DNA from 2 places in the Terrabacter sp. 01T434 genome. Region 1 is predicted to be linked to the other one. Evidence: riboswitches for the same ligand, from Rfam matches in the RefSeq annotation. Region 1 holds a riboswitch; the other holds the start of a gene.

Evidence for each region. Region 1 has a riboswitch for cobalamin ahead of AC1DIW_RS12430 (ribonucleoside-diphosphate reductase subunit alpha). Riboswitches for the same ligand answer to the same signal wherever they lie in the genome.
Region 2: it holds a riboswitch for cobalamin, as region 1 does, so the genes downstream of both, AC1DIW_RS10105 (SCO2322 family protein) here and AC1DIW_RS12430 (ribonucleoside-diphosphate reductase subunit alpha) in region 1, are expected to answer to the same signal.

What each region holds. Positions count from the first base shown of each region.
Region 1 is NZ_JBFTPP010000005.1:252,238-255,638, forward strand. Features, by position in the region: gene AC1DIW_RS12425 (acyl-CoA thioesterase) at 428-1,012, opposite strand; cobalamin riboswitch at 1,312-1,543, shown strand; gene AC1DIW_RS12430 (ribonucleoside-diphosphate reductase subunit alpha) at 1,833-3,401, shown strand, end outside.
Region 2 is NZ_JBFTPP010000004.1:111,446-114,846, reverse strand. Features, by position in the region: gene AC1DIW_RS10115 (serine hydrolase domain-containing protein) at 1-616, opposite strand, end outside; gene AC1DIW_RS10110 (hypothetical protein) at 613-828, opposite strand; cobalamin riboswitch at 863-1,009, shown strand; gene AC1DIW_RS10105 (SCO2322 family protein) at 1,103-1,855, shown strand; gene AC1DIW_RS10100 (energy-coupling factor transporter transmembrane component T) at 1,871-2,956, shown strand; gene AC1DIW_RS10095 (ABC transporter ATP-binding protein) at 2,953-3,401, shown strand, end outside.

The sequences.
Region 1 (3,401 bases):
GGCCCTTCGGCTATTGCCGCTGTCTGCGAGGCGACACGGACTCGGGATCCGATTCGGTGAGGAGTTTCTGTACTGGCTCAAACGCCTTCTGCGCGGCACCACCCAGCCGGGTGAGCTCCGATCACTGCGCAGGCGCGCGCGTTTCAGCCCTGTCCCCCGGGCGTCCCCCGAGCCCCGAAACCCCCACCCCTCAGCGGTGCCGAGGTAACGCATGCAGAGCACCAGGACGAGCACGACAACGGCCCGGCACCTGTTCGCAATGAGAAGGTCAGGGGTTCGAATCCCCTCAGCTCCACCAGATGGAACCCCGTCCCACCTGCGGAACCTGCAGGAGGGGCGGGGTTGTCTTTTGTCATCCACCGGCCGACCGGTGCAGCCGCGACCGCCGGTCCGCCGTGAACAGCAGGCATCAAGTCCGCCGAGGCACTCAGAAGTCGCTGAGCGTGGAAGGGCTCGCTTCGGCGTCGCGTCGACGTCGGGGCCGTTGGCCGATCTCGGCGGGCACGAACGTGTGGTCGGGGTGCGGCTCGGTCGTCGTCTCGTAGAGCCACTCGAGGTCTCCTGCGACGAACGGGGGTACGTCTTGGGGGTTGCCTTGGTGCTCGACGGCCACGAAGACGAGTTCGGCAGTGGCGACCATGACGACGGGGCCGAGGTCGTTCCAGCGTTCGGCGGTGACGACGACCTGGACGCGCATGGACGTGCGGCCGACGGTGATCAGCTGCGCGCGGGCGGTCATCAGGTCGGCGATGTGAGCAGGTGCGAGGAAGTGCATGCCGTCGACGGCGACGGTGACCGCGGGCATGCCGGCGTGTCGACCTGCTGCGGCTGCGGCGGCTTCGTCGATGAGGCGCATCACCGCGCCGCCGTGCACGGACCCGTAGAGGTTGGTGTCCTGGTGGCCCATGACGTGCGAGAGCACGACGCGGCTTGCCCGCGCGTCCACGGCGTCAGGGCCACCGACCGGGGCGGGTCGGGCGGGCACGTCCGTGATGGGGCTGGGTGTGGCCATGGCTTGTCCTCTCCGCACAGCGCGGAGAACCGAGAATCGGCGCTCCGCCTGCTGACGCGACAGATCGGATGGATGATGCAGCCCGCGGCGGTGACCCGACTCGTCGCCACTGGCGACCCACGGTTGCGCGACAGTGCCGGACTTGGACCGGCTTCCCCGTCACACGGGCTGGTGTTCAGTTGGGGCCTCAGCCTAGCCCGGCACACACGTGCCCTCGGTGACACGGCCTGAAGGCGGACGAGCGACTTGCGACACGCCGCGCAACATGTGGGGTGAGCAGCGTCAACAATCACTAGGGATAGTGTCTGCTCTGCAGCTGGTTCGGCATCTCAGCCAGAGATGCCGTCGCAAGAGGGAACCCGGTGTGAATCCGGGACTGCCCCGCAGCGGTGAGTGGGAACGACCGTCGTCAACAGCACTGGGCCGATCAGGCCTGGGAAGCGGCGACCAGTAGGAGACGAACCGTCCGATGAATGTCGGGCGGTGTGCACGCCCACGAGTCCGAAGACCTGCCAGCGCACCGCGTGAGCCTCACGCGGTGGTCCGACAGCCCCGAGGGAGGGCTCGTGGGCATCGGCTGACCGCGTGTGGGACGACCCTTTCGACCTCGCACACGTGCACCTGACTCCACGCGTCTCCTCTGGTCTGGCGGGCCGTTCGCCCACGCTGCGAGGAGACAGCCGTGAACACCCCACTGCAGGACGCCATCGACCGGGCCGCACCTGCGCCCGGAACCCGCACCCAGACGGACGATCAGCACCGAGGCAGGTCAGCCCACGGGCTGGGACATGCGAAGCCGGCCCCTCCGTCACGTGTCTCGGTGACCAAGCGGGACGGGTCGCGTGAGCCGTTCGATGCCGATCGGATCAATCGCGCCGTCGAGCGCGCCACGGAAGGACTGGACAATGCCGTCGGGCTGACGGTCCAGATCGCCTCCGAGCTCGCCATCACCCTGTTCGACGGCATCACGACCGAACAGCTGGACCAGGCCGCCATCCAGGTCGCTGCCCAGAACGTCAAGGACGATCCCGCGTTCGACCGAGTCGCGGCGCGCTTGCTCCTCAAGACGATCTACAAGCGCGTCCTCGGTGGCTACGAGTCGCCGCGTGAGCTCACCCTGCTGCACCAGGCCCGCTTCCCGGGCTACGTCCGTGAGGCCGTCGAGGACGGTCTGCTGGACTCACGTCTGGCCAAGACCTTCGACCTCGAGCGCCTCGCCGACGCTCTCGACCCGGAGCATGACGAGCTGCTGACCTACATCGGCGTCACGACGATGCGCAACCGCTACCTGCTCACAGGCCCGGGCGGGTCCGACGTCGAGGTGCCGCAGTACTTCTGGATGCGGGTTGCGATGGGCCTCTCACTCAACGAGGAGGACCCAACGCAGGTGGCACTGCGCTTCTACCGCGCGATGGCGCGGTTGGAGTACCTGCCGGCCGGCTCGACGCTCGTGAACGCCGGCACCCCGCAGCCGCAGCTGTCCAACTGCTTCGTGATGCAGATGGAGGACGACATCGAGCACATCGCCAAGAGCGTGCGCGATGTCATGTGGATCACCAAGGGCACCGGCGGCATCGGGCTTTCGGTGACCAAGCTGCGCTCGGAGGGCTCCCCGATCCGCAGCAACAACACCACGTCCACGGGCCCGATCCCGTTCATGCACACCATCGACTCGACCCTTCGGGCGATCTCCCGGGGCGGCAAGAAGTTCGGGGCGCTGTGCTTCTACATGGAGAACTGGCATCTCGACTTCCCGCAGTTCCTCGACCTGCGCCAACAAGCTGGCGACCCGTACCGCCGCACCCGCACCGCCAACACCGCCGTCTGGATCTCGGACGAGTTCATGCGCCGGGTCGAGCGCGACGAGACGTGGTACCTGTTCGACCCGCTCGAGACCCCCGACCTGGTCGAGCTCACCGGGGCCGCGTTCAGCAGCCGGTACACCGAGTACATCGAGCTGGCCGAGCAAGGACGCCTGCGCGCATACCGGACCATCCGCGCCCGCGAGCAGTTCACCGCGATCCTGGTCGCGCTGCAGACGGCCTCCCACCCGTGGCTGACGTGGAAGGACACCATCAACCTGCGGGCGCTCAACGACAACACGGGAACGATCCACCTGTCGAACCTGTGCACCGAGATCACGCTGCCCCAGGACCGGGAGAACACCGCGGTCTGCAACCTGGCCTCGGTCAACCTCTCGCGCCACCTGACCATCGACCCCGCGGACGCCGCTGACCCTGGCCGGTCGCTGGGCCAGCTCCTCGACGCCGCGGTTGACTGGGCCCGTCTGGAGGCGACGGTGCGAACCGCTGTGCGCCAGCTTGACAACCTCATCGACATCACGCTCTCTTCGGTGCCCGAGTCCGAGCACTCCAACGACGCCAACCGG
Region 2 (3,401 bases), on a different contig from region 1:
GTGCCAGCCCGGTGCGCGTCATCCCGAGCGGGTCCAGGACGCGCTCGCGGACGACCCGCTCCCAGTCCTGGCCGGTCACACGCTCGACGACCTGGCCGAGCAGGGCGTAGGCGAGGTTCGAGTAGTGGAAGACGTGGTGGGCCGGGAGCACCTGCTCGGCGTCCTCGACACCGGCGAGGAACTCCTCGCGCTCAGGTGCCACCAAGGTCTCCCAGATGTTGCCGACGGGCTCGCGCTGGAGGCCAGAGGCGTGGGCGAGCATCTGTCGCAACGGAACTCGCGCATGCTTGGTGGCCGGGAGGTACGTCTCGAGCGTGTCGTCGAGCGAGAGCAGTCCTTCGTCACGCAGCGACATGACCGCGAGCGCCGTGAACGTCTTCGTCACCGAGCCGATCATGAACTGGGTGTCGTCGGTCGCCGGCGTGGCGTCGACTCCGAGGCGGGCCGAGCCGACGTGCGCCGACCAGGCGAGGTGTCCGTCGCGCACGACGCCGACGCTGACCCCGGGCGAGCGCCACGACCGTTGGGCCGTGACGACCCGGGCCAGCAGGTCCTGCTCGAGCCCGGGCGACAGGACCGGGTCGGACGAGCCGCGACCGCCCGAGGGCGCGCTCACTCCGCCGCCCGCAGGCTCATCGGGCCGTAGACGACGGCGTCGTGCTCGCGCAGCGTGACCGCCTCGACGCCCGCGTCGAGCAGCTCGCGCCACGACTCGCCGAGGTAGCTCTCGGCGTCGCTCTGGGTGGGGAAGCCGGTCGTGGCCAGGCCCTCCCCCTCCATCGGGTTGCCGTGGGCGTCGAGGAACAGCCAGGACCAGTCAGCGCTCATGCCGACACCCTAGACGGCGGCCCGTTTGACGGGCGGCAACCCCGCGTGCGACGGTTCGCCTACCGAAGGACGATGGGGCAAGCCGGTGTGACTCCGGCGCTGACCCGCAACCGTGACACCACCTCCGCCGCCAGCCGGCGTGGGTGACCAGTCGGAAAACCCGCGTCCTCCCGGCTCCTTTTGTCAGTCTGTCGTGGAATGCGGACCGGAGTCACCCCGCCGGGCCGGCTCCAGCCAGCGACCCGACATGGTGTCCCACCGCGAGGAGGAAACCATGTCCCACGTTCGTCGCTCCCCCAGTCGCGCACCCGTTCGGGTCGTGCTCGCCGCCGTCGTCGCGGCCTGCCTGTCCGCCCTGACCCTCGCCCCGGCTCACGCCGCTGCCTACCGCTACTGGGGCTTCTACCAGCTCACCGGCGGCACCTGGGCCTACGCGCAGAAGGGCCCGGACCAGACGGTCCCCAAGGACGGCGCCGTCGACGGCTGGCGTTTCGCCGTCGCGGATGAGTCGTCCACCCGCTACCCCCGCGCCGTCCTCACCTTCGACCAGGTCTGCGGATCGACCCCTGCCGAGGCCGGCAAGAAGCGCGTCGGTCTCGTCGTCGACTTCGGGCGCCCGGCGGATTCCGCCGACGGCGCGACCCCGCCCGAGCCGAAGGCCCTGTGTGCCGTCGTCGCCACGGACGCCACGAGCGCGGCCGTGCTGGCCACGGCCGGTGACGTCCGCACCGAGAAGGGACTGGTCTGCGGCGTCGCCGGCTACCCGACGAGCGACTGCGGCGGCGCCGTCAAGGAGGTCAGCCCGGAGGCGAAGGCCGCCGACCAGCCGGTGACCGTCGCCGCGCCGACAGCCACCCCCTCCGCGTCCGCGACGACCCCGGCCACGGGGACCGACGTCGCCGCAGCGCAGACCTCGGGCACGTCGGGTGGCAGCGTGGCGGCATACGTCATCGCGGGCCTCGTCCTGCTCGCCCTCATCGCCTACCTGCTCGTGCGCTCGCGTTCGCGCGCCCGGCAGGACGGCTGAGGAGCCCCGACCACCGTGACGCGGCTCCCGCTCAAGGCCCGCCTCCAGCACCCCGCAGCCTGGTGGCTGTGGGGTGTGGGGCTGGCCACGGCGGCATCGCGCACGACCAACCCGGTGCTGCTGCTCCTCGTCATCGGCGTCTGCGTCCTCGTCGTCAGCGAACGCCATGACCCGGCGACGGTCAACCCGCTGCCGGCCTTCCTCGTCATCGGCGCCGTTCTCGTCGCCTTCCGCATCGTCATGACCGCGCTGCTCGGCAACGGGATCGTCGGTGAGACGGTCGTCGTGACGCTGCCGAGCGTGCCGCTGCCCGACTGGGCCGCGAGCATCCGCATCGGTGGCACCGTGACGCTCGAGTCGCTGCTGTATGCCGCCTACGACGCCCTGCGCCTCGCCGCGGTCCTCGCCTGCCTCGGTGCGGCCAACGCGCTCGCGAGCCCGCGTCGGCTGCTGCGCTACCTGCCCGCCACGCTCTACGACGTGGGGACGGCCGTCGTGGTCGGACTCACGTTCGCCCCTCAGCTGCTGACCGACGCCCGGGACGTGCGGGCCGCTCGCACGCTCCGCGGCCGCGACGGTCGGGGGCTGCGCGAGATGGCCCGTCTCACGGTGCCCGTGGTCGAGACCGCGTTCGAGCGGTCGCTGGGACTGGCCGCGTCGATGGAGTCGCGGGGCTACGGCCGCGCGGTCCGCTCGACCACGACGAGCCGGAGGGCCGCCACGGGGCTCGCGCTCGCCGGCCTCGTCGGCGTCCTCGCTGGCCTCTACGGCCTGCTCGACTCGTCGGCCGGCGGCGTGCTCGGGCTACCGGTGCTCGTGCTCGGGGCCCTTCTCGCCGGCTCGAGCCTGGTCGTCGGCGCCTCGCGCGACCCGCGGTCGGGTCACCGCCGCGACCGGTGGACGTGGACCGAGACCATGACGGTCGTCGTCGGCGCCGTGCCGGCCGCCGTCCTCGTCGTCGCCTCGGCGCGCGGCTGGGAGGGCCTCGTCCCCAGCCAGCGGGCCGAGCTGCCTGCCGTCCCCCTGCTCGCGGTGCTCGCCGCCCTCGTCGCCGCGTCGCCCGCCTGGTTCACACCCCGTCCCCGGGAGGTCGCCTCGTGATCACCTTCGAGCACGTGTCGGTGCAGTATGCCGGCGCCCCCGCCCCCAGCCTCCATGACGTCACGCTCGCGGTACCCGAGGGCGAGCTCGTCCTCGTCGTCGGTCCCACGGGCAGCGGCAAGTCGACCCTGCTGCGCACCATCAACGGGCTCGTGCCGCACTTCAGCGGCGGCACGCTGACGGGCCGGGTCACCGTCGACGGGCTCGACACCGCCGAGCACCGCCCGCGCGACCTCGCGACCGTGGTCGGGCTCGTCGAGCAGAACCCGTCGTCGACGTTCGTCACGGACGTCGTCGAGGACGAGGTCGCCTACGGCATGGAGACGATGGGCCTGGACTCGACGACGATCCGCCGCCGCGTCGAGGAGACGCTCGACCTCTTCGGCCTCACGCCGCTGCGCGCACGGTCGCTGCGCACCCTCTCGGGTGGCCAGCAGCAGCGTGT